Regions from separate parts of the Paenibacillus polymyxa M1 genome, predicted to be linked through region 1. Evidence: riboswitches for the same ligand, from Rfam matches in the RefSeq annotation. Region 1 holds a riboswitch; each other region holds the start of a gene.
The links. Region 1 has a riboswitch for thiamine pyrophosphate ahead of PPM_RS13575 (thiamine phosphate synthase). Riboswitches for the same ligand answer to the same signal wherever they lie in the genome.
Positions count from the first base shown of each region.

Region 2: linked by a shared signal. The riboswitch ahead of thiC (phosphomethylpyrimidine synthase ThiC) and the one ahead of PPM_RS13575 (thiamine phosphate synthase) in region 1 are both predicted to bind thiamine pyrophosphate.
Region 3: linked by a shared signal. The riboswitch ahead of PPM_RS04720 (ECF transporter S component) and the one ahead of PPM_RS13575 (thiamine phosphate synthase) in region 1 are both predicted to bind thiamine pyrophosphate.

Region 1 covers NC_017542.1:3,080,547-3,090,777, reverse strand. The annotation lists partial or broken gene PPM_RS13615 (ATPase, T2SS/T4P/T4SS family) at 1-392, shown strand, start outside; gene PPM_RS13610 (hypothetical protein) at 382-2,466, shown strand; gene PPM_RS13605 (hypothetical protein) at 2,516-2,995, shown strand; gene PPM_RS13600 (hypothetical protein) at 3,036-3,431, shown strand; gene PPM_RS13595 (hypothetical protein) at 3,433-3,987, shown strand; gene PPM_RS13590 (hypothetical protein) at 3,974-4,963, shown strand; gene PPM_RS13585 (cupin domain-containing protein) at 5,317-5,856, shown strand; gene PPM_RS13580 (ABC-F family ATP-binding cassette domain-containing protein) at 6,294-7,847, shown strand; TPP riboswitch at 7,933-8,041, shown strand; gene PPM_RS13575 (thiamine phosphate synthase) at 8,372-8,965, shown strand; gene thiO (glycine oxidase ThiO) at 9,023-10,171, shown strand; gene thiS (sulfur carrier protein ThiS) at 10,168-10,231, shown strand, end outside.
Region 2 covers NC_017542.1:885,475-895,705, forward strand. The annotation lists gene folE (GTP cyclohydrolase I FolE) at 1-47, shown strand, start outside; gene PPM_RS03950 (lipoate--protein ligase family protein) at 239-1,084, shown strand; gene PPM_RS03955 (Fe-Mn family superoxide dismutase) at 1,096-2,475, opposite strand; gene PPM_RS03960 (alpha/beta hydrolase) at 2,727-3,764, opposite strand; gene PPM_RS03965 (IclR family transcriptional regulator) at 4,063-4,806, shown strand; TPP riboswitch at 4,923-5,034, shown strand; gene thiC (phosphomethylpyrimidine synthase ThiC) at 5,218-7,032, shown strand; gene PPM_RS29550 (hypothetical protein) at 7,238-7,390, opposite strand; gene PPM_RS03975 (YitT family protein) at 7,898-8,734, shown strand; gene PPM_RS03980 (DUF1648 domain-containing protein) at 9,013-9,360, shown strand; gene acnA (aconitate hydratase AcnA) at 9,435-10,231, opposite strand, start outside.
Region 3 covers NC_017542.1:1,054,088-1,064,318, forward strand. The annotation lists gene PPM_RS04705 (3' terminal RNA ribose 2'-O-methyltransferase Hen1) at 1-257, shown strand, start outside; gene PPM_RS04710 (polynucleotide kinase-phosphatase) at 254-2,863, shown strand; gene PPM_RS04715 (TatD family hydrolase) at 2,884-3,681, shown strand; TPP riboswitch at 3,724-3,833, shown strand; gene PPM_RS04720 (ECF transporter S component) at 4,138-4,734, shown strand; gene PPM_RS04725 (ABC transporter ATP-binding protein) at 4,734-6,218, shown strand; gene PPM_RS04730 (energy-coupling factor transporter transmembrane component T family protein) at 6,193-6,984, shown strand; gene PPM_RS04735 (methionine ABC transporter ATP-binding protein) at 7,123-7,848, shown strand; gene PPM_RS04740 (methionine ABC transporter permease) at 7,841-8,512, shown strand; gene PPM_RS04745 (MetQ/NlpA family ABC transporter substrate-binding protein) at 8,801-9,658, shown strand; gene PPM_RS04750 (hypothetical protein) at 10,001-10,231, shown strand, end outside.

The sequences.
Region 1 (10,231 bases):
ACCATGCTAAAACATTTCGTGATCTTGTATTTTCGCTTCGTAATTCACTGCTCAAAACTGGAGTATTTCAGCATGAAGGCATTGCTGAAGAACAGGTAGTGCATGTCATTAATTTCGATGTGCATCTCAAGCGTGATGCGCAAGGGCGGCGTTATATCGAACGGATCACAGAATGTGTACCGCGTAATCCAGAGCATACGGATGTAGGTCCCAATGCTTCATCGAGCTATAGCTATCGCCATGTTATGGAATATCGAAATGAAAGTTATATACCAATGAAGCCCTTAACAGCTAAAAGCGTAGAAGAAATGTGTGAGCAAATGAATGCTAAGGATGCCACAGATTTCCGCAGTTTTTTGACCCGTTATTGGGAGGAAGACTATGAGTCTTAAAGAAATTTTATTGTGGGTTTTGCTTATATCAGGTGGGGGATTTGCAGTTCTATATACAGTTTTGTATGGGTTGCATAAGCATAAGAGCTATGCAGTTCGCAGAGGTAGAATTCATTCTGTACAGGAAGCACGAAAGGGAAAAGCGGTACTTCAACGGGAACTTCAAACTTTAATGCATAAATTGTATACGCTGTGTATGAGGGTCCCTATCACATCTGGATACATCACAAGTGTACGTAAGCGACTAGCTGGTCAGCATGCATACGATGAGTATAAGCTTCGTCTGCAGACCATGAAGATGATACTGTTCATCTGGGGTATTTTTGTTTGCAGCGGCGTTGTGCTGTTGATGATGAAACCAGGAATAGAGTTTGCTATATTGGCCGTTTTATGTGGAGTGGTAATCAACAGTCTTGTTATAGATGTGGCCACTAGCCAAATGGAAAAAAGGCTACTTTCTCAAATGATCGAATTGTTCGCCAATGTACGTCATCACTATCATCAGCACGGTATGGTAGAAGAATCCATATCTGAAGCGGCCGATTTAGCAGGAGCAGAGGCTGGAAGACATGCACGGCTCATCCATGAGGCGCTGACAGATGCTGATCCGCACGAGGCACTCGAAAGATATTATGAATCAGCTCCAAATCGGTTTTTAAAAGCCTTTGCTGGTATTTCGTATATGGTAATGGAGTTTGGTGATCGGGTTGAGGATGGTGGTTCCATTTATTTAAAGGGGCTAAGCAGTCTTGCACGCGAAATCCAGTTGGAGTTACTGCGGAGAAATAAACTGGACTACCTACTAAAAAGTTTAAACGTGATCGCACTGGCTCCCGTTTTCTTTACTACCCCAATCGAGAGATGGGCGAGATCCAGCTTTCCATCCATGGATGAGTTTTATCAGGGGAAATTGGGTTATATCACAAAATTGACCGTTTACATTGTTATCATCCTATCCTACTTTCTGTTACAGAAACTGCAACAGTCGGACGAGACAGGATATCGTGCGGGTAAAGGGCGGAGGGTGTGGGAGCAGAAGTTATATCGTCTGCCCATCATTCGTAATATGGTGGATTCTTTAATTCCCCGGCAGCATATGACATCTTATTCCCAGATAACCCGACTATTAAAGGAAAGTGGTGCGGAGGTAAAGCTTGAGTGGCTCTACATACGTAGAATTGCTCTTTTTATCTTAGGATTAGTGCTTAGTATCAGCACCATATTTATTTTACATGAAGCTGAAAAAACGCATATCCTTCACGCACCAGTACAATCGGGTCAAATGTTTGGACGTTTAAGTCCGATAGAGGAAAAGGAAGCTTTGAAGCAGAGTGAGATTGACCGCAAAATCATACAAACGTTGAACATGAAAGCGGATAGCACATACGAGCGAGCGTACGCTGCTTTAGAACACTATGCTAATGGCACAGCTACTCCAGAGCAGCTATCCAGAAATACTCAACGAATTCTCCAAAAGCTGAAAGATTGGAATGAAGAATATATCAAATGGTGGGAAGTACTGATTAGTATAGTTGCTGGGTATGTAGCCTACCAAATGCCCATGCTTTTATTATATTTGCAACGGAAAATGCGTTATTTGGACATGAAGCATGAGGTGTATCAGTTTCAAACGGTTATTTCCATTTTACGGGTTATGGAACGAATGTCTGTCGAGGAAATATTGGAGTGGCTGAACAGATTTTCAGTTATCTTCAAAAGACCTCTGCAAAAATGTCTGCTTCATTATGAACATGGACCAGAGGCAGCTCTCGATTTGTTGAAAGAAGAAGCACCTTTGCCGGAATTTCAACGTCTGGTGGACAAGCTTTATTTATCTTTGGGGAAAATTACCATTAGAGAGGCGTTTGATGATTTGGAATCCCAGATGACCTACTATTTTGAACAAAGAAAACAGGAGTATGAAAAAATAATAGACAGCAAGGCAATCTGGGGGAGGATGATTGGTTTTGCCCCGATGTATGGTCTTATCTTTTTATATTTGGTGATTCCGCTGATCGGTATGAGCTTTGTTCAAATGGATAGCTATTATGAGCAAATACAAAAAATTCAGTAAGTAAATTCAATGATGATTAACCAATATTACAAGTTGAGGAGAGAAAGAAATGAACAATGCATCAACAGCATTAAAGGTAGCTGCTGGGATATTTTTGACCATCGCACTAATTACAATTGTAGTCATACTGTTTATCTCAGCTCAGGAAGCTACTAAAACAGCACAAAACAATTTCGCCGATATCCAGACCGAATTGTCTCAAGCCTCCTTTACAGTATACGACGGCACAACAATTAGCGGCTCCCAGGTAACCAACGCGCTGCGGAAGTTTCAGGGAAAGGACCAGTTTGGTATTCAGATTAAAACCGGCAAAAATACGGTAGGACAGTGGTATGGAAATGCTCTGAACATTAGTCCAGACAGCGAGCAGTATGGTGCTGTGAATGGCGGCAGTGATAAGACGGGGAAAATTGCGAATACACTTAATGAAAAGGAGAATGAATACGTAAATCCAAGTGGTAAATTCAAGGCTGAAATCGTTAAAGACAAATCAAACGTGGTACGTGGGTTGTTGTTTACCCAGTCTTAAGAAGTACAGCAAAGATGATAGTCATAAGGGAGATGTGAGCATGTCTGATCACGCTTCAAGTATGCTGTGGCTTGGTGTGTCAGTTATTCTATTTATAACCGCATGTGCAGCAGCAGCAAACTTGTCCAGTCAATTGGGTAGTGCACTGGAATTAAGGTCGCAGCGGGAGGAGCAATCAGAGGGGCGGATATCCAGAACTATAGAGGTGGAGACGCCACAACGGATTAAGGGGACTCAAGTTATCCAGACCATTCGGATGAACTTGCAGGAGGGGATTTCGGTTCAAGTTGACGGTTTAGAGTACGATGTATACTCTGAACCGTTTGAGCCTGATGTATCTACCTTGGATGCTTCCTCTATATATGCCATATACCCACAGCGTAATGGGAACGGAGACATAACATCTGTACGTTTTGAGAAATTGGGGGAGGACTGAAGTGGTTCAAACAATATCCAAGCTGTTGGGGGCGTTGCTCGCTGTATTGCTTTTGTACATCGTACCCGCAGCTCAAGCTGCTGAACGGCAGGATGATATATCCGGGTTAAATACATATCATTCGACTGTACATTTTGTTGATATGGTAAGAACCAAAGGTTACATTACACCGACGATGTATAACGATTTTATGCGTGATCTGGAGCTGACAGGCAATACGTACGAAGTTGATTTGGAGCATATGCACAAAAAATATGTACCGAACTATGCAGATGCGGCAAAGCCAGACAGTTTTCTGGGTAATTATGAAGCTGTATACGATGGCTACTATAACCCGCAAATCTTACCTGTACTGTTTCCTGATAATTCGCAGCCCAAGTCGGAACAGACACGTCGGTATACCTTGATGGCCGGAGATTATTTTACAGTACGATTACATAATACGAATCGAACTCCTGCGGATTTATACAAATCCTGGATTTTGGGTGGAATAGATAACGATAAGCCGGCAGTTTCAGCTTCTTACGGGGGCATGGTTTTGAATGAAGATTACTGATTTTGCAGTTATATTTGTCCTACTCTTTTTGCCCTTTGGTGTGGTTAGTGATTTACGAGTGCAGAATCAGCGTGAAGTACAGCAGCTAGAAATGAAATATACGTCTGCTCTCCGTACCGCAGTTCAGGATGCAGGTGTTGTGCTCTCACAGAATGAACGTCAGGAACGCGAGGCCGGATATGGATCAGATAAGTTTTTTCGTGTAGATAAAGAAGAAGCACTGACCACGTTCCTGCACACTTTCTTCCTTAATATGGGCATTGATGGGGATACAGCAGCACAACGTGCGTTATTGGATTACATACCAGTCATTGTGATTCTGGACTATGATGGTTATTATACGTTCGCTTCAGCAACCTATAAAGATGCGTATGGACAAGCGGTCATAGGCCACAAGTGGAGCGAAAAAAAGCCTTATGCCTATGTTGATGCAGCAGGCAATAGTGTGGGATTCACCCTGGACAATTATCTGCACGCATATGATGCGCGGAATCAGAGATGGGTGGAGGGTTTTCAAAAGGAGCTTGAGAGTCAGACCCCCATTTCGTTACTGAACAATTCATTAACCTTTGAGCAAATGCGCCGTTCTACCATCGTTCGCACCGTTCAGGAAGATCTGGCTCGAATGATTAACGTCCATAACGAAAAAGCAGCACGGAATGGCATTTCCTATACGTTCACTCTTCCACTCATTCCACAAGAGGAATGGTATAACACGATAGATGATGTGGGTATGATCGCGTTTATCCAAGGCATTCCAGTTGGAGACAGATATTACAATAACTATGGGTTTGGTGGTGGAAGAGTCGTCCGAAAGCAATCTATTATTGGAGGCATAGAACCGGGTACTGGAATGAAATATTTTTATAGAGATTCATATCCAGCTCCTTTTCAAGCGGTTGAGCGTTTTACGGATGAAAAATCTGCGGCAGCTGCTGGGTATTTCGAATACAAATATCATAACAGCTTAAATTAATCACTCTCCGGGGTGGGTTTCGTATTATTAGGTCAACTAAAAGGTTGGCCTGCAGTGACAGCCTAGTCTTTCGATTTTATGGTCACTGCTATTTTAAAGAGTGAGTCAAATAAATGGAATTTGATACTCGACATATCGGGGGAGTTCCAACGAAGCTGACACCACTCGCAAAGTATATGCCGTTATATGTAAATTTAAGTGCTAATATCTGTTGAAGTAAAAGACGAAACCGCTTGTGAATATTTTTGTCTTGGCATCATTTAGGCACTTGCCTAATGTTGAAGGTTTTTAGTCCTTTATATAGGCAACCGCATATGATAAGTAAACACTGAATCAAAAAAAGGAGAATGAGTATGTACCCTAAATCATGCCATCACTTCCCATGGCATATTCCTATGTATAACAGCTGTAATTACAACTATCGGAGTTATAATCCTCAATACTACAATTGGTACAACAACGACAGTAATCTCAATGAAAAGATAATATTAAGAGATTATGGACAAAGTCCATTTGTAGTGAATATTGACCAGGCTGCAAATCAAAACAAAAATTATCGTACTGCTATATGGACAGGGAAACATTTTCAAGTGACTCTGATGAGTATTAATGTTGGCGATGATATCGGTTTAGAAGCTCATCCAACAACTGATCAATTCATACGTATTGAAGAAGGTCAGGCACTTGTTCAAATGGGGGATAGGAAAGACAAATTAGATTATCAAGTGATGGCCTATGATGACTATGCAATTATGATACCTGCTGGAAAATGGCACAATGTAATTAATACAGGAAATACGCCCCTTAAGATATACGTTATCTATGCACCGCCTGAGCATCCATTTGGTACAGTTCATGAAACAAAAGAAATTGCCATGTCTGCTGAAAGATAGCCAATTATAAATTAATTTTATTTCATCCCGGTCCAGAATCCAGACCGGGATGATTACATTTTCTTCATTTTATTATTCCTCCGATACTCATGAGGACTGTCTACATAGAGTTCCTTTTTATTAATTGTTATTAGAACTTATCAATTATTTAGGCATTCGTTGCTAGGGAATTGTAAGCTTCTGTATACTAGAAGCTTAGATTACCAAAGCAGCAAGAAACTCCTTACGTACCTACCGAAGAGGAGCTTAAGTGCTACTACGATTAACTGTTTTTCTTTTTTTAGGCCAATCCATCTGAAAACCTTAAAATTCGCTGTTTTCAATATTCCGATAAGGGTGCCGGATGTGCTACAATAAAGCTTTGAAAGAAACAATAGCTATATGAAATAAGAACACTCGGCAATGCCGATGAGACAATAAGGAGCCAAAAACAGGTTATGAGTTTATTGACTGTAGAAAATGTATCCCACAACTTTGGGGACCGTGCGTTATTTAAAAATGTTTCCTTTCGATTACTTGCGGGGGAACGTGTAGGATTGGTAGGAGCAAACGGTGTTGGTAAATCGACACTCATGAACATTCTGACTGGAAAATTGCTTAAAGATGAAGGCAAAGTGGAATGGACTCCACGTGTACGTTATGGCTATCTGGATCAGCACACCAAGCTAACGCCAGGTAAAACAGTACGTGATGTATTAAAAGACGCGTTTCTTCCTTTGTTGGAACTGGAAAAGGAAATGATGCAGATTACGGATAAAATGGGAGAGGCTTCTCCCGAAGAGTTGGAAGTACTGCTGGAACAGATGGGAGAAATTCAAGAGCAACTGGATATGGGGGATTTTTACCTCATTGATGTGAAGGTTGAAGAAATGGCGAATGGATTAGGTCTCTCTGCCATCGGACTGGATCGGGATGTAGCAGCCCTTAGTGGTGGGCAACGGACAAAGGTGCTGCTTGCGAAGTTGCTGTTGGAAAAGCCAAATGTATTGCTGCTGGATGAGCCTACCAACTATTTGGATGTGGAGCATATTGAGTGGCTTACGCGATATTTGAAGGATTATCCCTATGCTTTTATCCTAATTTCACATGATACTGAATTTATGAACCAAGTCGTTAATGTAATCTACCATCTTGAATTTGCTAAGATGACCCGTTATTCAGCTAACTATGAAAAGTTTCTTGAAATGGCGGATCTGAACAAAGCCCAGCATATTGATGCATATGAGAAGCAGCAGGAATATATTAAGAAACAGGAAGATTTTATTCAGCGCAATAAAGCGCGCGCATCTACATCAGGTCGTGCAAAAAGCCGTGAAAAGCAGCTTGATCGAATCGAACGTATTGATAAGCCAGAAGAAGCCGCAAAGCCAACCTTTCAGTTCAAAGAAGCCCGTGCAAGCGGGAAAACAGTTTTTGAGGGTATTGATTTTGAAATTGGCTATACTCATGCCCTTTTGCCTAAAATGTCCATGACGATCGAACGTGGCGAAAAGATCGCAATTGTAGGCTGCAATGGTGTTGGTAAGTCTACGTTACTCAAAACCATTCTGGGGAAAATACCTCCAATCAGCGGAAAAACCTATCAAGGAGATTTCTTGCAGCCCGCTTATTTTGAGCAGGAAGTAAAGGCAGAGAAAATTACACCGATTGACGATGTATGGAATGAATTTCCACATTTGAATCAGCATGAAGTACGAGCGCATTTGGCGCGTTGTGGTTTGAAGAATGAGCATATCACGCGGCCTCTGTCTGCGCTTAGTGGTGGAGAACAGGCTAAAGTCCGCCTTTGTAAACTGTTAATGCGTGAGAGTAACTGGGTACTGTTTGATGAGCCCACCAACCACTTGGATGTCAAAGCAAAGGATGAACTCAAACGCGCTTTGAAGGAATACAAAGGGACCGTATTGCTTGTATCCCACGAACCGGACTTTTACGAGGATTGGGTAACCAAAACGTGGAATGTAGAAGAGTGGTCTAGTAAAGTTAACTAAAATCCAGTTCTGACAGATTTCATACAAGGTGGGGTTTGCAGAATTAGGAAAATATGCTAAGCTATCTTTAGCTGATACAATAAAATAGTCACACTAGGGGAGCCGCCCATGCGGCTGAGACGAAATAAATGGATTTCGGACCCTTTGTACCTGATCTGGGTTATGCCAGCGTAGGGAAGTGAGTACTGTACAAACAAGGTAGTAGCTCTTTACTTTTGTTTGCGCAGGGAACGATATACGTTTACGGATATAATAGTCCGTTTGATTTTGAACGTTTGTCAAGCCACTTCCTTTGGGAAGTGGCTTTTTGCGTTTCGTTCATCTTCATTTGTTCGAGTTTCCGTAGATGGATTTACATATAATCTCCTTTCATTATTGCTGGTACATGTGGCTGGCTCCGTATGATATTACCCAATATGGAGCTAAAACAATATAGATTCAGCTAATACGATTTTTTTATAACACAAGTTCATATTCTTTAGTCCAAGTGAGGTGAAAATGAGATCGAATTACACGTAATTACGATGGAAAGTGTCTCCTGTGTGAATGTACCCCAAGTGGCTGCCGCTATTTGTCCTTATATTCATTATGTACACGCACGTTCGAAACAGAAGGGTGCCTCTGCTTTGCTTTCTTTGACTCGTAGCATGATCAAGCAGGAAGTTCCTTTGCGGCAAATTGTAGTAAATGACCGCGTGGACGTAGCTTTACTTACCTCGGCAGGAGCTGTCCAGCTTCCAGCTAATGGGTTATCTGTGGTGGATGCGAAAAGTCTACTTTCAGAGGGTACACGCTGTGGAGTGTCTGTACATTCCTTGGAGGAGGTGCAGACCGCCGAGCAGGCTGGAGCAGACTATGTACTATTTGGTCATGTATATGAGACCCATTGTAAAGCCGGTCTTGTACCGCGGGGTATAGCACAGCTTGAACGCATTTGCAGATTGTCGGACATTCCGGTGATAGCGCTGGGAGGCATACAACCCCATCATGTTCCAGAGCTTTATCATGCTGGAGCAAGCGGAATTGCGGTGATGTCTGGTATATGGGAAGCAAAGTCACCCGTTGCAGCAGCGATGGAATATAGGCGAATGGTAGATCTTGTAGTTCACGACCTGTAGCAAGAAAACAAGACGAAGGGAAAGCAGAATGCTTACTGGAGAGGAGACACGGAACATATGTCAAAGACACATACAGAGAAAAAAGCGATAGGACACGCTGAATGCTTGGTCATAGGCGGAGGTGTGATCGGCAGTTCCATTGCTTATCATGTGGCTAAGGAGGGACGTAGTACGATCATGCTGGAACGATGGATCCCTGGTGAGGGAGCATCAGGAGCAGCGGTGGGAATGCTGGCAGCGGAAAGTGAAGAGTTTGCAGACCTTGAGCTGGCACGATTTGCCCGTACAAGTCGAGATGCATTCCCTGACCTTGTCTGTGATTTGGAACGTTTATCGGGTATTTCAGTGGACTTTCGTACAGGAGGATTTGTGACCCCATTTCGTTCGGAAGCAGAGGGCCAAAAACGCTGGAATGCTGCGAATATGCGAGAGGATGATCGTCCCATTTGGTGGGATGCCAAGGAGTTGGCCCGACGGATTCCGGGCTTGGCAGATCAAGTAATTGGGGCTATCTACCGATCAAAGGAGACACAAGTGTCTCCTGTCCAGCTTTGCCGTGCTTATGCAGGGGCAGCTGCGGTGCTGGGAGCAACAATATGGTCTGGAACTCAAGCTGAGGAACTGGTCATACAGGATGGTCGAGTTTGTGGTGTGCGAACGGATAGTGGATTTTTTTCCTGCGATCAGGTCGTGATTGCCGCAGGCTTGGACAGCTTGAAATTGCTAGAACAAATTGGGTTTGATTATCCACTATACCCGGTCAAGGGCGAAGCGGTAGCGGTCTCCTTGAAGGATCATCCGTTGGATTATACCATTTATGCTGACGATATTTACCTCGTGCCTAAACAGAATAACGAGCTTTGGATTGGTGCCACGAGTCTTCCGCATCAATATGACAAAGAGGTGACCGTAGGTGGCTTAAAGGGGTTGTTAGCACGTGCATCTGCCTGGTTACCGCGTGTACAGGAAGCTTCTTTTGTACGTGCATGGGCAGGCTTGCGTCCGCAGGCAGCTGCGGAGCGTCCTTTCATTGGACCTGTTCCTGGAGTAGAGGGCGTCTATGCTGCAGTCGGGCATTATCGCAACGGTGTCCTGCTTAGTGATGCGACTGGGCGAGCGATGGCAGCTATGCTTAAAGGGGCAGGTGCAGCTGGACTTGGAATAAGTAAATTTTCTTCTGAACTTCTCAAGGAGGAAAGCTTATGAAGCTGACCATTAACGGACAGAGTATGACCATTTCCAATCGAATCACTCGTGTGGATCAAT
Region 2 (10,231 bases), 2.2 Mb from region 1:
ATAATGCAGCACAACGCGCAGAGTTCTTGTCCCTGATTAAGGAATGATTGAACACGGCGTGATAGGATGAAAAAAAGGGTGGTCTACGCATAGGCGTAGCCGCCTTTTTTTGTTAACATCAGAAATAGAGAAAATACATCGCTGCTGTGAAGAATGAAATGGAACAATGGCAGCATAGCTGCTTGAAAGTTACGATTAGCCTATGGATAACAGTTATTTTTAAGATAGGGGATAACGTATGGATCATATACATAGCTCAACAGAAATAACAACAGCATTGCCTGCGTTGCAATGGTTGGAAGCGCCACTGACGACTACGCAGGAAGACGTATTGTTTCCGCTGGCTTGGGAGGAGCTAGCTTGTCGGCAAGTAGGGAAAGGAGCTGCGCCCATTTTGCATTTATGGCGGCATCCGGGGGCGCTTGTGATTGGTCACCGGGACCGCAGGCTTCCCAACGCCCCACAGGCGATGGAGCGGGTGCGCAGCTCAGGAACGTCGGTATGTGTGCGTCCTTCAGGCGGAGCAGCCGTCATGCTGGACAGGGGGGTACTGAACCTGTCCTTGATCCTGCCGAATCCGCAGCGGGCCATCAGCCTGCATGAGGATTTTCGGCTCATGGCAGGGCTGATTGCCGATGCGCTGGCCCCGTGGTCTGTAGAGGCGCAGACCGGAGAAATCATCGGGTCCTTCTGTCCCGGGGACTACGATGTGAGCGTTGGGGGACGCAAGTTTTGCGGCATTGCGCAGCGGCGTCAAGCCAAGGCGTATATCATCACAGCATTTGTGATGATTGAGGGCCGCGGAGCAGAGCGTGCACAGGCGGTGCAGCAGTTTTATCGAGAGGCGGCCGGGGGGACGCCTGAAGGCGTGCAGGAGCCGGATTATCCCCGAGTGAATCCGGCAACGATGGGCAGCCTGGCAGAGCTAGCTGGTGTGCCGTCTGTCGAGGCGTACACAGCATCGCTGCGCCGTGTGGTCGAGAGCCGGTCTGCCATTTTGCCTGCCGATGGCTCGCTGGTGCAACCGGAAGGATTGGCAGAACAGATGGCAGCGCTGAGAGAGCGGTACGATTTGCAGGTGTAGTTTGTTTTAGCTTAGAATGGTTGCCATCTTAGCTTGGAGGCTTGAGCATAGCGCGCCTCCACCTCAGGCCAGTTGACGACATGCCACCAATCTTCGATGTATTTATTACGTTCGGCCTGATGCTTTAAGTAATATGCGTGTTCCCACACATCGATCGCCAGCAGCGGAATAGACTCCCATTGAGTCAGGTTCTGGTGCTTTTCGGCCTGCAAAATTTCAAGCCGCCCGGAGCGCGGGCTCCATACCAGGATAGCCCAGCCGCCGCCCTCGACCTTTTCGGCTGCCGAACTAAATTGCTTTTTGAAGGCATCGTAGCTGCCAAAATCCTTTTTAATCTGTTCAGCCAGCGGTCCGCTTGGGTTTCCACCGCCTTGAGGACTCATGATCGTCCAAAAAAGAGTATGCAGATAATGACCTGCCCCGTTAAATGCCAGTTCACGTTCCCAATGCTTTGCGAGGTCAAAATCACCTGTTTTTCGGGCTTCTTCCAGTTTCTTTTCCGCTTTATTCAGATCATTCACATAGCTCAAATGATGCTTGTTATGGTGAATACGCATCGTTTTTTCATCAATGTACGGTTCAAGCGCATTATAAGGGTAAGGAAGCGGAGGGAGCCGATGTCCCCCAATAGGGACCGGGCGACCGACTAAGGATTTTTCCGCTGCTGAAGGTTGCGTCTGACCGGACTGGACGCCTTTAGTAGCCCCAGAACCTTCTCCTCTCATGCTGGCATGCCTCTCTCGAAACGCTTGCTCCGGGTAATCCTCACCCTCTGCCGCTACATGATACAACCCAGTGGCTCGTGCGATGGAGCCGGGCTCTTGAAAGGGAGTTGTCGAAATCAGGAAATATTGACTTTCATGTGCTGCGTGTATTACAACTCCGGCGGATTTTGGCTGTTGACGCAATGCATGACTGTGCTCGGTCAGCAAACCTAGCTGCCGTACATATTCCTGTGATTGACGGTTCGCAGTTTGCAGCAAATCGTCCAGTCGACGATTTAATTCTTGAGAGGCAGGCTGTGAATTCAAGCCTGATTCGGACAACGGTTTCTCTCCAGTTGCTGATGCGTCTGATCCCCTTGAATGGGCTGATGATTCATCCAGCTGGTGTGTATGAGCTTGGGGAGCAGACGACGCTTTTTTCTCCTGATGTTGCCATGCTTGTTCTACCGGGTCAAGCGCGCTCCGTTGCTCTTCAAGCAGCTCTATGGCGGCCCGTTCCGTTTGTTCAAATACGGTTCGCCAATCATCCAGCAGCCGCACATAAGCAGGTTCTAGCCCTTCAGTAGCGGATTTAATCACTTCCACATGCCAACTTTCCTGCTGCTTCCAATGACGGATTTCCTCCAGCACACGTAAGGGCAGGAAAGACCCATAAGTACTCAGCATCGTTTTTACCTCCCGTATCCCACTATGGCTATCCGGCAGATCTAGCAGATCTGTCCTGGATGCATATGTACCCAGTATATTCGCCGTCTCATCGGGAATATGTCTATGAACTTCCTTCATCAGGTTATACCTTTTTTGCAGAACAATAATTAATCGTGGAAAATAAAAAAAGAAGCCTGTCTACGGCACGGGTTAAGTGTCCATAGGCAAGCTTCTTCAAGGCGATGAAGGCTTATATCGAAAATAATTCTTTACTTCGTAGTCGTTTGTTTCTGGGCAGTAGCCGTAGTTTTCTTGTCCTCCAGCTCCTGTACACTGCTTAAAAATGTCGATACCCGCCGTAAATATTCACGAGGATGCTCTCTGAAAATAAGCTCATGTATCCCGTTTTTGACAATCCATACACTGGAAAGTGGGTTGGTCTGATTGGCAGCGAGCTTTTCCGCAATGGGGTAAGGAGCCTTTTCATCCTGTGTACCATGCACAAACATGATTGGAAACGGATAGTCCTCCTTTTTTACTTCCTGATATGGAATCTGATGCAAACTGGTGCCGTTCAAGACTGGAAACAGCAACTCCAGTATTTCCAAAGATGGATGTCTCGGCAAATTAATTTGATTGTGAATGTTATGGTAGAGCGTATCCGGTTCCAGTAGGAAGGTGCTGTCCAAAATCATCGCGTCCACATCTTTGGTTTGCAAACCCGCCTGAAGAGCGGTTCCTGCTCCCATAGAGAAGCCCCATACAATAATTTCCGACGAGCCGCGTTGTTTTGCAAGCTGGATGGCCCCAAGAAGCTGTTGGGATTCTGCCTTGCCTCCGGTTGCGACGGCCTTGCTGTTTTGTGACGCAAATCCGTAATCGAACATGACCACATTAAAGTTCAAGCTATGGGCATAATGCGCCAGATCATACATGGGAATCCAGCTTTCTTCACGGTTGGCTCCATAGCCATGACTGAAAATAATCGTTTTCCGCGATTGATCTGCCGGGATATACCAGCCTTGTACCATGCGGCTACCATCCTTGGCTGGGAAGCTGACTTCCTCATAAGGCATACCTTTGGCCTGCATCGGATTAGAGTATAATGGCGCGACGGTGGGATTCGTAAGCACCCAGGCGATGTAAGCATGCAAGGCAATAAAACAAAACAACAGAAAAAATACGACCGACAGCAGCAGAGCAATCACAACGTGCTTGAACCGCAGCATACGGGGATTAAAGAGTGGGGTGGACGGCTCCTGAACAGCGGTCTGTAGCTGAGCGTTGCGCTGGGATGTCGAAATCATGTAAGAGCCTCCTTATATAGAATTGATCTTCGAATCATAAAATTTAGGTATAATTCCACTTGAAAATAGTAGGGTATGTCCGTATAGATACCTATTATCGTATGATGGGTATTATCCAAAGTCAACGTCTGAACCGGAAAAGTAAAAATGATGCAAAGAATTGTCGATGTTTGTTCTTGTTCTGTAATATGGTTGTCACAAAAACATCGGTTTACAGTAGCCGCGACTATTCTATATAATTTATGTAACCATGTTTCATAGTGTGAAACGAATATGGATACAAGAGGAGCGGTTCACGATGGAAGACCGTAAATTAACCGTCCGCGCTGTAGAGCGTGCACTTGATATACTGCTGTGTTTTACCGCAGAATCTGATCTTGGTCTAACGGAGATTGCCTCCCAAATTGGTCTACATAAAAGCACCGTTCATCGTCTTTTGACTACGCTAGAGGATCGGGGATTTGTCGTTCGGAATGCCGAAACGGAAAAATATCGGCTTGGTTTTCGCATATGGGAGCTGTCGACGCATCTGTCCCAAAGCGATGAGCCGGCGGTGTTGTTACAGCCTGCAATGGAAGGACTGCGTGATCGCTTAGGGGAGACGGTCAGCTTGTACCTGCGGGATGGAAGCATGCGTATTCGCATACAAGCCGTGCAGAGCAATCAGGCGATCCGCAGGGTTGCTCCCGTGGGAGCGCGTATGCCGCTGGCTGTGGGAGCCTCCAGCAAGGTGCTGGCGGCCTTTATGCCGCCACAGGAGCTGGAGGTACTGCTAAGCAGTGAAGAATGGCCTCCCTCGGTAGATCCTGAGGTATATAAAGCCCAGCTGCAGGACATTCGTGAGAAGGGGTATGCGACTAGCTATGAAGAACGTGAGCCAGGAGCTGCGGCTGTGGCCGCGCCTATTGTGAACCGAAAAGGACAGGTCGCGGCGGCATTATCTGTATCCGGCCCGGTCAGTCGACTTGCACCCGAGACGCTGCATGATTTTGCTCCGGTTTTGATCGAAGCAGCTAAGGAAATGGGGCTTATGCTCCCGTAACAGTAATCAATACAAAAGGAAATCATACAAGGGTTGCCAAAGCTATAAATTTAAAGTAGTCTGATAGAGATGGCGGATGTCTGTTATAGCCGCCAATTCATGTGAATAGAAAGTATCACAGTTACTGGGGGAGCCTGTAATGCGGGCTGAGATGGAATCGGGCAAGATTCCGGACCCTTTGCACCTGATCTGGATCATACCAGCGTAGGGAAGTAATCGGCCATTGAAATGTATACGCAGCTGCTGTCTGCGGTGACGCATAGGGTTTTATTCCATGTGCGCACTGTCTGGATAGCTGCCTCGTTTGATTAGCCGGTTCCCTAGGGAACCGGCTTTTTTGCATAGATCAGCGCCACCCTCGGAATGGTTCCGGATCGGTGTGTCACTTCAACGATACGGGAGGAATGGATCATGAAATCAATGGAAACCGAAGGAACAAAAGAAACAGGAGTGAAATCAACAGCAGTAGAGAAGACAAGTACGGAGCAAGCCAGTAGGGTTAATTCTTTCCCAGGGAGCCGCAAGGTGTATATTCAAGGTTCTCGGCCGGACATTGCCGTGCCAGAGCGTGAAATCGCACTGCATCCCACACATACGCCGCAGGGAATAGAGTATCATGAGCCACTGCGTGTGTACGATACCAGCGGTCCGATGACAGATGAAGCCTATCAGGTGGATATTCGTCAGGGCTTGCCACCATTACGGCGAGCTTGGGCACTGGAACGGGGGGATGTGGAGGCTTACGACGGCCGCGCCGTCAAGCCGGAGGATAATGGACTGAAACCCGGCTCCAAACGGGAAACAGTGGAATTTCCCGGCGTGACCAACCGTCCGCTACGGGCTTCACAAGGACGCACTGTGACGCAAATGCATTATGCGCGGCAAGGGATCATTACGCCTGAAATGGAATTTGCGGCGATCCGTGAAGGAGTGGAGCCCGAGTTTGTGCGGCAGGAGTTAGCGGCTGGACGAGCCATTTTACCTTCAAATATCAATCACCCGGAAAGCGAGCCCATGGTCATAGGGCGCCATTTTCACGTGAAGATCAATGCAAACATTGGAAATTCCGCGGTTACGTCCTCCATCGAGGAGGAAGTGGAGAAGATGACCTGGGCTGTACGCTGGGGCTCAGACACCGTCATGGACCTGTCCACAGGTCGTAATATCCATACGACACGCGAATGGATTATTAGGAATTCACCCGTACCGATTGGGACGGTGCCGCTATATCAGGCACTGGAAAAGGTGAACGGCGAAGCAGAGAAGCTAACGTGGGAGCTGTATCGAGACACACTGATTGAGCAGGCGGAGCAAGGAGTGGACTATTTTACAATTCATGCGGGAGTATTGCTGCGATATATACCGATGACGGCGAATAGAATGACGGGAATTGTATCCCGGGGCGGGTCGATTATGGCAGCTTGGTGCCTTGCGCACCATCAGGAGAACTTTTTGTATACGCATTTTGAAGAAATCTGTGAAATTATGAAAACCTACGATGTGGCCTTTTCTCTCGGGGATGGTCTGCGTCCGGGTAGTATCTATGATGCGAATGATGAAGCACAATTTGCAGAGCTGGAGACGTTGGGCGAGCTAACGCAAATCGCATGGAAGCATGATGTCCAGGTCATGATTGAAGGGCCGGGACATGTCCCTATGCACAAAATCAAGGAGAATGTGGATTTACAAATGGAAATTTGTAAGGAGGCTCCCTTTTATACTTTAGGGCCGCTGACGACGGATATCGCACCAGGATATGATCATATTACCTCAGCTATCGGGGCGGCCATGATCGGTTGGTTCGGGACGTCCATGCTGTGCTATGTTACGCCGAAGGAGCACTTGGGTCTGCCGAACAAGGATGATGTCCGCGAGGGAGTTATTACCTACAAAATTGCCGCACATGCTGCCGATCTGGCGAAGGGCCATCCACGTGCACAGCAGCGGGACGATGCTTTGTCCAAGGCGCGTTTTGAATTCCGCTGGCGCGATCAGTTCAATCTTTCGCTTGACCCTGAGCGGGCCTTGTCCTACCATGATGAAACACTACCGGCAGAGGGGGCCAAGGAAGCACACTTTTGCTCGATGTGCGGTCCTAAGTTTTGCAGTATGCGTATCACACAGGACATTCGTGCCTATGCGGCAGATAAGGGACTGAATACCGAGGAAGCCGTCGTCGCCGGGATGCGTGAGAAGGCAGAGCAGTATCGGGATGGCGAGCGATAAATCGGTAGCGATACGAAAGTCAATCAACTGGGAAGCCTCAACAAATAGTACAGTTAAGCTCGTCAGAGGTTTATTTCCATGAATGTATGAGTTTAGGTTTAGAAACGCGTGAGATAGCAAAAAGCCGTGGTTCTCTACAGTCGATGTAGAAAACTACGGCTTTTCAGCTTATGTAAAGCGAGATATGCACCGGATTAACGGAGCTTTATTTTTTACCCATTTTTTCATTCAAAATGTCCTGAAAGCTGAGCTTCTTCTCCGAGCTATCTTCTTTCTTCTGCATACTCACCGCGTTGGCACGTTGGTATTGGTGGTGAAAGGGCATCAGGGTGTGGACAGTTAAGTTCATTGTATTCATGTGGGTCATTCCTCCAATTCCATATTGTCAAATTCAGATTGAGTTGCTTAGGACGTCTGTATAGGACTATTTATATGTACTTGATGTCGTAATGCCATGTAGGTTGCTTGGTAAGGTTTCAATCATTATACCCGCATTTATCCAAAGTAAAACGCTTTTGCCATAAAACAGGAAGATGGTCGTATGTGTCCAAAATGTGTATTAGGAGGATGGTCATTTTAGGGGAAAATGTGCCTAGGGCCTAAACAAGGGCTAGAGGCCCGTTTTCTTAGTTTAGTAGTCGGGATTGTGTTTTTTTGTCGAATAACCTTGTATTAGCGGAATTTTGCGGAATTCTAAGCTTGGACTAAGGCAGTCTGGTGGCGAATTAAAGTGTCAAAGTTGTATTGACTTTATGTTGGGTAGTAGATACCATGAACTGGTTGTCAGCGTATTTTGGCAAGAAGAGTCAGCCAATCCATCTGGCAATTCATCCGTTGAAATGTTAGAGAGAGGATTAGAGCATATATGAAAAAAAGTATTGCAGATATCGTATTTATTATTCTGGGTGCGTTTTTTTTCGCGCTGGCTGTTAATCTGTATGTGATCCCGAATGAGTTTGGCGAGGGGGGCGTTACAGGGGTCACGATCATCTTGTACTACCTGTTTCAGTGGTCTCCCTCGATCGTCAATCTGGTGATTAATGGCTTGCTGCTGATTGTTGGATATAAATTTTTGGACAAGAGAACGACCTTGTACACTATAATTGCGGTCGCATTTAACTCATTGTTTTTGCATTTAACGGTCAACTGGCGGATTGATTCGCATGAGCCGACGATTAATGCTGTATTTGCCGGAGTTTTGGTAGGGGTTGGAATTGGCTTAATTGTACGGGTCGGTGGTACAACGGCAGGAACCGTCATTTTAGCCCGGATCGCCAACAAATATCTGGATTGGAATATCAGCTATGCCTTGTTGTTTTTTGATCTGATTGTTGCATTCTCTTCCTATTTTATTATTGGTCCGGAAAAATTGATGCTGACTATCGTTATTTTGTACGTTGGTACGAAGGTGATGGACTTCATGATTGAAGGATTGAATCCGAAAAAAGCGGTCATGATCATTTCGGAGCACCAAGATAAAATTGCCGAGATGGTCATTACGCAAATGGACCGTGGAGTTACCGTCCTGTCAGGCCACGGATATTACACCAAAAATCCAAAAGAAGTCCTATATATCGTCATTAGTAAACAAGAGGTGTCCGCGCTTAAAAAGATTGTGAAAGCTATCGATACAGCAGCGTTTATTACCATTCATGATGTACGGGATGTGTTCGGAGAGGGCTTTTTGGATATTTCGAAGTAATTGGCAAGCGAAGGTAAGAGAATAAGAGAACATGGTTGGAAGCCGGTCCTGAGTGGGTCGGCTTTTTTTCATTTAGCAGTGGGAATGTCCTTTACTAACCGCTTAGTTGGTTTGAAGTAGGATTAGGACAAGAAGTTAATGTGTATATGGTACTCGCCTCTTTTTTTTCCACGATGATTAGTTTTATTATTTCTCTCTTACTAAGCCAGGGAAGTAAAAATATAGACTGCTGATCTGTGTATCATATAAATTGTTTAGCTCTAATAAGGAGGATTTTCATGCGAAGTAGATTAAATATTTTAAATTTATTTTCCATTCTTCTTTCTATTGTGCCCTTCAGTATCTACTTGTTTATCTATCCGACAATGCCGAGAAATGTAGCAATCCACTACAATTTCAATGATGTGGCTGATCGTTTTGTTGACAAATCCTCCCCTGAAGTATGGTTGTTGTGTGCACTTAGCTTCATAGCTTTTGTAATTATGCTTTTTCTCCAGCCTTTTCTCAGACGTCAGTTCAAGAGCGAAGAAAGTTCTACAATCATGAAAAGCCTGCCTGGTCTCTTCACGCTTCTTATAACCCTAGTGTTCTCAATCCTTGGCATATGTTTTCTTTTGAAGGCTTGAAGAATGTAAAAAATCCCCTCTCAATTGCAGTTTACACCGCATTTGGGAGGGGATTTTCATGATTCAATCGGTCATTACGCTTGAATCATTTGACGCAATACGGTTTGCAAAATACCACCGTTGTGGTAGTAGTCGATGTCGACGGTGCTGTCCAGACGGGCAGTGACCGGGAATTCGAACTTGGTGCCATCCTCGCGTTTGGCTACAACCGTAAGTTCTTGACCTGGTTTCACGTCATTGTCAATGCCGAGAATATCGAAGGTTTCGCGACCATTGAGACCCAAGCTGGACCAGCCATAGCCTTCCTGGAATTGCAGCGGCAGTACACCCATGCCGACCAGGTTGCTGCGGTGAATCCGCTCGAAGCTTTCAGCAATGACGGCTTTAACACCTAACAACAGTGTACCTTTGGCCGCCCAGTCACGGGAGCTACCTGTGCCGTATTCCTTGCCGGCAATGACGATCAGGTTCTGATCGGCTGCCTGATATTTCATGGACGCATCATAGATGGACATTTCCTCATCTGTTGGCAAGTACTTGGTTACACCGCCCTCGGTGCCTGGAGCTACATTATTGCGGATACGGATGTTGGCGAATGTACCGCGCATCATGACTTCATGGTTACCGCGACGAGAGCCGTAGGAGTTGAAGTCCTTGCGTTCAACACCATGCTCCTTCAAGTACAGTCCTGCCGGGCTGGAAGGGGCGATGTTGCCTGCTGGCGAGATGTGGTCAGTCGTGACCGAATCATTCAGCAGGGCAAGTACACGGGCATTACGGATTTCCTTGATATCCTGCACACCATCTTGAAGTCCTTCAAAGAACGGCGGATTTTGAATATAAGTTGAGTTTTCATCCCACTCATACAATT
Region 3 (10,231 bases), 2.0 Mb from region 1:
ATCAGCCGGGTGTGCTGATCGTGACGACTCCCAATCGAGAATATAATGAGGTGTATCGTATGGATCAGCAAGAGCTGCGGCATGGCGATCACCGTTTTGAATGGAGCAGAAGCGAGTTTCGTGAACGATGCGAGCAATGGATTGAGGAAGCTCCCTATTCATTAGCGCTGGAAGGGATCGGAGAAGAGGTCGAAGGCTTTGGACAACCGACCCAAATGGCTGTATTTACGCGCAGAAAGGAGCCGAAGAATTCATGAGCATTTCATCCGAACGAACGATTAATCTACCGCATGCTGGACTGGTTGTGTTGGTAGGGGCCTCGAATAGTGGTAAAACCACTTTACTGGATAGGCTGGTGAGCGAAGGGATTCTATTGAAAACGGAAGTGGTATCCTCAGATCATTTTCGCCAGCTGGTCGGAGATACGGAATTTATAGACTGGAGCGGACTTCCAAGGCTGGAATCGGACGTGCTGTTTTATGAGTACCAGCAGATGTCAGCCAAGGCGTTTGAAGCGATGGATACCATTCTGGCTATGCGCTGTCGTCTGAATAAGCTGACGGTTGTGGATGCCACCCATCTGTATGCTGAGGATCGCCAGAAATATGTACAGCTGGCAGCCAAGGCACATGTACCTGTGATGGCTTTGGTGCTGGATGTACCCGAATCTGTGCTACTGGAACGTGATTCAGGCCGGGCGCATCCGCGTGGCCGCCAACGGGTCAAGCAGCAGACGCAGCTGTTAAAGCGGAACCTGCGCGGTATCCGGGAAGAAGGCTTTGATGCTTGCTATGTCCTCAAGGATGTAGAAAAGGTTAACTTTGCCCGTTGTGCTCAGCCGCTGTTTCATGATATGGGTGCAGGCATTGATATCATTGGTGACATTCACGGGTGCTACCGTGAGATGCTGGAAGTGATAGAGCGGCTCGGATATATGGAAGATACGGAAGGACTATACCATCATCCAGAAGGCAGAAGACTGGTGTCTGTCGGAGATGTGATGAGCCGTGGCCCAGAATCGTTATTAGCAGTGCAGTTCTGGAAAAAGCACGTGGACGCTGGACTCGCCTACATGATTGACAGCAATCATGGCTGGAAAATCGGTCGTTACCTTGATGGAAGAAAGGTAACTCTCAATCATGGAGATGAACGATTCGCAGAGGAAATGGTTCAATATGAACAAAAAGCGGGCAAGGTAGCAGCGGAACAGCTTAGAGGCGAGCTGAGGGATTTTCTACTACATGCACCCTCTCATCTTATTTTCGGCAGAAACGGGTTGCGGCACGTAGTTGTGACTCATGCGGGGATCAAGGATCATTTTATTGGCAAACAGTCGGCGCGTATTTCTGATTACTGTCGTTATGGAGATACGGAAGGTCAGGATGCAGACGGAAAACCAATCCGCAAAGATTGGTTCGTAGACCATGAATCGGGAGAAATAGTAGTATGGGGACATGATCCGAGACCGCAGCCTACCCTTGTCAATCAGACGGTGAATATTGATCAAGGTGTGGTATTTGGTGGTATGCTGACCGCTTATCGTTATCCGGAAAAGGAATTTGTCAGCGTTCCGGCTCATGAGAATTATGCGAATGATCCCGATAGCCCACTTGTCCGGTGGCAGAGAAAACGGTTTTCCCCGCCGAATTTACGTAAGCTCATCGCTGGTTACAGTGTGCTGACGGAATCGTATGGCGAAGTGCGCGTACAAGGAGAATCGGTCAAAACCGCTATAGATACCGTGTCACATGTGACGGTACCGATGGAGGAACTGGTGTACATTCCGCCCACGATGAGTCCTGCCCCCAAGGTTTCCGGAGAGGAAGGTTATCTGGAGCATCCGCGTGAAGCGCTAGCTTATTATCGCAGTCAAGGCGTACAAACGATGGTAGCGGAGAAAAAGCATATGGGTAGTCGGGCGATTTTGCTATTATTCAAAAACGAACTGGCTGCTGTTGAATATGTAGGCTACCCGACATTGGGCACGATCTACACCCGAAGCGGACGACCCTTCTTTGAGTCAGGCTTTGGGAAGCAGGTGTTGGAGAAGCTGAATGCGGATCTAGTGGATGCCGGATATTTTGAACAGAACCAGACGGATTTTGTGTTGCTGGATGCGGAAATTGTACCGTGGAATCTCAAGGCTCGGGAACTGATTGCTGCACAGTATGCGCATGTGGGTGAAGCAGCTCTGCTGGATCGCAGTAAGCTGGTAGACAAGCTGAAGCAGGCGAAGGTTGCAGGCCGAGAGGTTGGAGACTGGCTGGAGGAAATGGAACAGAAATATGGCAATGCCGTAACGTTCCAAGAGGCTTTTCAAAAATATTGCTGGGATGTGGACGGTCTGGATGAAATTCGTATTGCACCGTTTCATACACTGGCCCACAGCGGACAGACGTTTTTTGACCAATCTCATATTTGGCATATGGAGCACAACCGGGAGCTGGCAGGACTGTCCTCTATATTTATGGAGACAGAGTATCGTGTCATCACGGATGAAACAAGCGAGGAAGAGGTCATTCGCTGGTGGAATGAGATGACAGAGGATGGTCATGAGGGCATTGTGATCAAGCCGGAACGCTTTTTGATGAAAAATCGGGACAAGATGATTCAGCCTGCAATCAAGGTGAGAGGCCGGAAGTACTTGCACATCATTTACGGTATGGATTATCTTGTCCCTGAGAATTTAAAACGTCTGAAGCAGCGTCGAACGAACAAAAAGGAGCGTCATGCCTTGATGGAAGGAGCGCTTGGCATGGAGGGCGTGGAACGTTTTGTCCGCAAGGATACGGTGGAGCGTATACATGAATGCGTCCTGGCCGCGCTATCTCTGGAATCGGAGCCGATTGATCCGAGATTGTAGTTTGCGAAGGAGGGATTGAGATGGATAGGAGTACACCGTTGATTGATATTGGTGTGAACTTGATGCACCGTTCGTTTCATGCAGATCGGGAACAGGTGGTCGAGAGAGCAGCGGCTGTAGGGATTACACCGTTGATTATTACTGGAACCAGTGTTCGCAGTAGTCGAGAGGCCGCTCAGTATGCAGCGCGTTATCCTGGTCAGCTGTATGCTACAGCTGGCGTGCATCCCCATGATGCCAAAAATTGCAGCACAGATACGATTCAACAGCTCCGCCAACTCGCGGTTCAGCCGCAGGTCGTATCCATAGGAGAATGCGGGTTGGACTATAACCGTGATTTTTCTCCGCGTGATGTACAGCGCCGATGGTTTGGAGAGCAGATTCAACTGGCGGGTGAGCTACATATGCCGTTATTTCTGCATGAACGAGATGCGCATGAGGATTTTGTCGCTATGTTACGAGAGCATCAAGAGCTTGTCGATAAAGCGGTGGTGCATTGTTTTACTGGTACTGCTCAGGAATTGCATACGTATGTGGAAATGGGACTGTATATCGGTATCACAGGCTGGATCTGTGATGAACGGCGCGGCAAGCATCTGCGGGAGCTGGTCAGGGATATTCCATTGGACCGGTTGATGATTGAAACGGACGCTCCATTTTTGACCCCGCGTAATTTGCCCGTGAAGCCCAAAGAAGGGCGTAATGAGCCGGTGTATCTCGCTCACATCGCCGCTACGATTGCCGAGTGCACAGGCCGCAGCATGATGGAGATCGAAATTGCGACGACGGAAACGGCCAAACGTTTCTTCGGATTATAGGATTGTCAAAGCCATAGATGTGGTATATATTATAGTGAATTAAAAAGCATTGTCGGGAGCTTGAGATAGTCAGGCTGAGAGGGTGGCCCTTGCCGCCGACCGTGAAATCTGATCTGGGTAATGCCAGCGTAGAGAAACCTAGAACACCTTACAAGAAACAGGAATACCGCCGATTAGCGGCGGCTAGTCGATGGATACGTTTCATATCCTATATCAAGTTAATGAGCTACAGTCTGTAAAAAGTTGCAGACGGACAAGCGTGTCTTGTTCTGTACCTGACTTTGGCTTGGTTTTAGTGCAGTAGACTGCTGTGCTATATGAGATATGTCGACAACTGATAATGTATGGTGATCATTTTATGACTGCGCATAAAGCTTGCCTGGAGATTCAGCTCCGGACAGGCTTTTTTTTATGGCCAAATGGCCTATTTTAAAGAAAAAGGGGAGCGTATCAACAATGAATACGAATGTAAGAGCGTCCAAAGGACTGAAGCTGACTGATATTTTGGTCACGATTGTAATCTCCGTGGTGTTTGGGCTGGTCTACAAAATATGGGGACCTGCCTATGATTTGATGAAACCATTCGGTATGCACGCCGAACAACTAATGTATGGCATGTGGTTTATGGCTGGCACGTTCGCTTATCTCATCATTCGCAAACCGGGTGTTGCGATTTTGGCAGAGGTGGCCGCGGCAACCGTCAGTGCTTTTTTGGGAAGTGAATGGGGCATGTCCACCTTGTACTATGGTCTGCTGCAAGGCTTGGGAGCGGAGCTGTTCTTTGCGATTTTTCTGTATCGGAACGCCAACCTGTGGATTGCTTCACTAGCTGCGGCAGGAGCTGCTGTCACTTCTCTGATTTTAGACTTCAGCTATGGGTATATTGATCAGCTATCGACCTGGAACTATGTTTTGTATATTGGATTTCGGATGATTGGCAGTATTGTGATTGCTGGAATATTCGCTTTCTATCTGGCTAAGGCATTGGAAGTAACCGGCGTTACGCGAAGTTTGAGACCGGCAACGGAACAAGATTATAAGGGGCTGGATTGATGAGCCCGGCCAACGAAGATGTGGTGGCTTCGATCACCCGTCTTCGGTTGAAATTCCCCGGTGAGCAAGAGCTGCTTTTTCACAATATGTCCTTATCTGTTCGCAAAGGGGAAAAGCTGCTGCTACTGGGGCCGAGCGGATGCGGCAAATCAACGCTGCTTCAGGTGCTGAGCGGTCTGATTCCACGCACGATAGAAGTGCCTATGAAATACGATGCTGCCGTGATCCCGAGTCTCTCTGGTATTGTATTTCAAGATCCCGACACACAATTTTGTATGTCATATGCAGACGAGGAACTGGCTTTTGTATTGGAAAATAAGCAGGTTCCAAGGGAGCAGATGCCATCCCGCATTCGCGAGCTGCTAATGCAGGTTGGTCTTCCAACGGATGATATACATCTGCCCATTGCCAGCATGTCACAAGGAATGAAACAGCGGCTGGCGATTGCATCGGTGCTGGCTATGGAGCCGGAAGTGCTTTTTCTGGATGAGCCGACAGCCTTGTTGGACGAGGAGGGCACGACACAGGTGTGGGATACCATTCGCAACATTTCGGCAGACCAGACGCTGGTGATTGTAGAGCATAAAATCAATAAAATTGTCCAGGATGTGGATCGGATTGTGGTGCTTTCTGATCAAGGAGAAATGATTGCGGACGGAAGGGCGGAAGACGTATTTCATGTGCATCGGCAGGCATTATCCGAGTATGGCGTGTGGTATCCGGGGATATGGGATGAATCGTCTTCGCCGCGTTGGAGAGAGTCTGTGACGCAGCAGAAAGATGGAGGGCATACGGATAGTCCGTCCACCTCAGCACCTACAACGGATTTGCTGGAGCTAGAACATTTTAGCGGACTCCGGGGTTTGAGCACAGTCATTTATGTGGAGCAAGCGCAGGTGAAGCCTGGCGACTGGATTGGCGTGGTCGGTGAAAACGGGGCTGGCAAAAGCTCGCTTCTGCTCTCTATGATGCGTTTACTTCACACGCAGGGTCGTTATTGCGTGTGCGGAGCTGAGGCAGGCAATACGGAGCAACTGGCTGAGCGTATTGGGTTTGCATTTCAAAATCCAGAGCTGCAATTTGTAGCGAACACCGTACGAAGGGAACTGGAATATTCGTTACCCAAGAGCCTGTTTACAGCTGAACAGTGTAGGGAACGAGTGGATCGAATGCTTATACAGTTCGGACTGGAGCGGCTGGATGAACGCCATCCGTATCAGCTTTCGTTGGGTCAAAAAAGGCGGTTGAGTATTGCTACGGCTATGATCCGGGAGCCGGAAGTGCTGCTGCTGGACGAACCGACTTTTGGGCAGGATGCGCGTAATACCTTTGTCATGCTGGATATGTTGGAGCAGCTGAGAGCGGCAGGCACGGCCATTGTGATGGTTACGCATGACCCGGAAATTGTCCGTCGATATTGTACCGATGTATGGCGGATTCAGAAAGGGGAACTACAGTATGAGCCTGTCCTTTCCTCATCATGAAACATGGCTGCATCGCGTAAACCCGGGCCTAAAGCTCGTGATGTTTTCCCTGCTGTTTGTGATTGTTATAGTCATCCATGATCCGAACGTTATGTTTAATGTTGCATGTGCTATGCTGCTGTTGCTTGTCTGGTCAGGCCATCCATGGAAGCGGCTGCTCCTGTACGGATCCCCCTTTATATTGGTGTTTATTTCAACCTCAACAGGCATGATGATGTTTGGCAAGGGAGTGACGACCTGGTGGACATGGGGCCTGATCCATATTACGCAGGAAAGTTTTTTCCGAGGCATGCATCTGGGCTTTCGTGCACTGAGTATGGCCGCGGCAGGGTTGCTGTTTGGTTTAACGACTCGTCCGGTGAGCCTTTTTTATTCACTGATGCAGCAATGGAAGCTCCCTCCCAAGTATGCATACAGCTTTTTGGCAGCTATGCGGTTGATGCCGATGATGCTGGAGGAATTTCAGGCTTTGAGACATGCCCACCGTATTCGAGGTTTACACCAGCATGTGTCCAAATGGAATATGTACGCCACGCTCCGCAGGTACGCCATTCCGCTACTCGCTCAAAGTATCCGGCGTGCACAGCGCATTGCTATTGCCATGGAAGCGAAGGGTTTTGCTAATGAAACCAAGCGCACGTATTATTATGCGATCGGCTATTCGGCTGTAGATATTATATTTATTTTTTATTTTGTGGTGCTGCTGATGTTGGCTTGGGGACTTGGTACCTGCTTTCCTTATGTAGGGGTATGGGATGTACGTTAATTGTTGCAAAAGGCTTTGCCCGATTTCTGCTCTGTGGTATATTAATGCAATGGGAATTGACGGCTCGTACAGACCCGCCTGGGCTGGCGGGCTTATTACATTTTCCCGCAGTAATGGATCATCAGGAGGCCAAGTTACATGATTACGCTGCATCAGGTAAACAAGCATTATACCACCTCAAGCGGCCTATTTCATGCGGTTCAATCCGTGTCCCTTCAAGTGGAGGAGGGGGAAATTCACGGTATCATAGGTGCCAGCGGTGCCGGCAAATCTACGTTGCTACGGTTGATGAATGTATTGGAAAGACCGGATGAGGGAAACGTGGTTGTGAACGGGGAAGATCTGACTCGCATGCCGGAAAAACGTCTCCGTGAAGCTCGGCGATCCATAGGGATGATTTTTCAGCATTATCATCTTGTTCACAATCGGACGGTAAGTGGAAATGTAGCAATGCCGTTGGAACTGGCAGGTGTCGCGAAAAAAGAGAGAGCAGAACGCGTGCGCGAATGCCTGCAATTCGTCGGTTTAGCGGATAAGGCAGAACAGTATCCGGCACAACTGAGCGGAGGCCAAAAGCAACGTGTGGCGATTGCCAGAGCACTGGCGAATCGACCTGCGGTGCTGCTTTGTGATGAGCCGACCTCAGCCCTTGATCCGCAGACGACTGCGGATATTCTAGGCGTGTTACGGGAGATCAACCGTGAACTGGGAGTTACCATTGTAATCGTCACGCATGATATGGACGTGGTACGCAACATTTGTACCCATGTATCAGAAATGCGGGATGGACAGCTGCTTTCAACGCAACGTGTAGCTGACGCTGCGGTAGGTTCAACAGCGAAAGCAGGTGAAGCTGATGAATGAAATGCTAAGCATCATTGCGCAATATCAGTCTGAGATATGGAAAGCCATCGGAGAGACGTTTATCATGGTGGGGATTTCCATCGCAGCAGCTGTACTGTTAGGGCTTCCGGCAGGAACGATTTTGTATTTGTGCGGCAAAGGGCAAAAATATGAAAACCGACTGCTCTTCACCATTCTGAACAGTGTGGTCAATGTCATCCGCTCGTTCCCGTTTTTGCTGCTCGTCGTGTTTATGATTCCATTTACACGTCTGGTCGTAGGGACGGCGCTGGGCACGATGGCTGCTACGGTTCCCTTGTCAGTGGTGGCCATCGCCTATTATTCGAGGCTGGTGGAGCAGTCATTGCTTGAGGTGCCCAAGGGTGTGATTGAAGCCGCTACTTCTATGGGAGCATCCACCCTCCAGCTTATTTTTAAATTTCTATACGTGGAAGCCCGTTCCGGGCTAGTACTGGGTTTGACCACGTCCACCATAAGCTTCATCTCCTACTCCACGGTGATGGGCATTGTGGGCGGCGGCGGGGTAGGCGATTTTGCCATTCGCTATGGTTACCAGCGGTTCGAAACAGGCTTGATGGCGTTCACCATCGTCGTTATGATTATTTTCGTACAAACGATCCAGTTCACCGGAAGCACCATATCCCGCCGGATCGACAAGCGGTAAATGGTAGAGAATTAATTTGATGCTACGAATCAATCATTTCACTACACTTGCACCACTCACTATGGGAAAGAGAAATGACTTTACAGTGCCTCAAAAGCGGAGCGGGCAGAATTGCTCTGGAGAAGCGTCAGCGTTCGCCTTTGAAATGGGATTCTAACCTATCATCACTTTTAAATGAGAGAATCCCATTTCAACAGCGATCGGAAGAGCAATCTGCACGCGAAGCGGCTATACTGTAACTCATTTTTCACCTTCCCAATCACAACTAATTTGGAGGTTCAACATCGAATGAGTCGGAAAAACAACATGAAAACGAACTTGAAATTACTTACACTATTTGCAGTCGTTATGCTGCTGGTTGCCGGATGCGGTGGTCAAAAGCAGGCTACACAAGAAACAACAACTAAAGAAGCAGCTTCCCAAAAAGAAGTAACCTTGAAAGTAGCCACGCTAATCCCACCGATGACAGATGTGCTGGATATCGTGAAGCCACTGCTTAAACAGGACGGAGTCAATCTGGAAATCGTCGTGCTGTCAGACAATATCCAACCGAACAACGCATTGGCAAGCCACGAAGTGGATGCTAACTTCTTTCAGCATGCACCGTTTATGCAACAATATAATGAAAGCAACAAGTCTGATTTGGTAGCAGTAAAACCAATTTATAACGCCATTTATGGCGCGTACTCCAAAAAATACAAGAACGTTAAAGACCTGCCCGAAGGTGCGACGATTGCCATTGCCAATGATCCGGCCAATACGGGACGTTCTTTGGTAATGATGGAGCAAAACGGTTTGATCAAGCTTAAAGAAGGTGTAGGCTATAATGCTACACAGGCTGATATTATTGAGAATAAGAAAAAGTTTGTGTTTAGAGAAGTGGATTTGTTGATGCTGGCGCGGTCGCTGGATGATGTGGACATGGCTGCCATGTATCCCGCATATGCCAAGCCGCTCGGTCTGACACCGAAGAAGGACGCACTGATTACCGAAAAAGATGATACGCACTTTGCCATTAATTTGGTAGCGCGTAAGGATAATGCAGATTCTGATGCCATTCAAAAGCTGGCAAAACGAATGACCGGACCGGAAGTACGTAAATTTTTTGAGGACAATTACAAGGATAGCGTTGTTCCAGCATTTTAAATAAATATTGAAACATTATTTTTGATGATATTTGACCTGTATAATGGAGTGAAGTCTGTGAAAAGCAGATGGTCTCCCTTGTGCAGGTCTTTTTCTTTTCTATCCTTAATATGGATAAATTTCATCGAAAACAGGGTACAAAGTCTTATTTTTTAAGATTTGGGGTGTTACAACGCTGAGAATTTTGGTCATAAAGGGCGATAGAGTAATGATAAGGAACATATTAAAATAATTATACGAACAAACATTCGTCTTTCATTTTATTAATGATGTTTGTATGAAGGTCGAGAAATTCAGCTGACAACGGGTAAAAAGTGTGAATAAACAAGGAAGGGAAACGATATGGAGCTGTTTGTAACTGTAAAAAGTTTGGGAAAGCGCAAGCCCGCACTCGCACGACAGGAAATAGAGCTGAACCCTACTCCAGAAACATTGCGGGATTTGATTACTGCAACCGTTGCCCTGAATGTTCAGAAACTACGGGAAAAGCAGGAGAGTGTCGCGCTGATTCCGTTCCTCACGGGAGAGGAAATTCAGGCACAAGGCGAGATAGGCAAAGTAGGATTTGGTTCC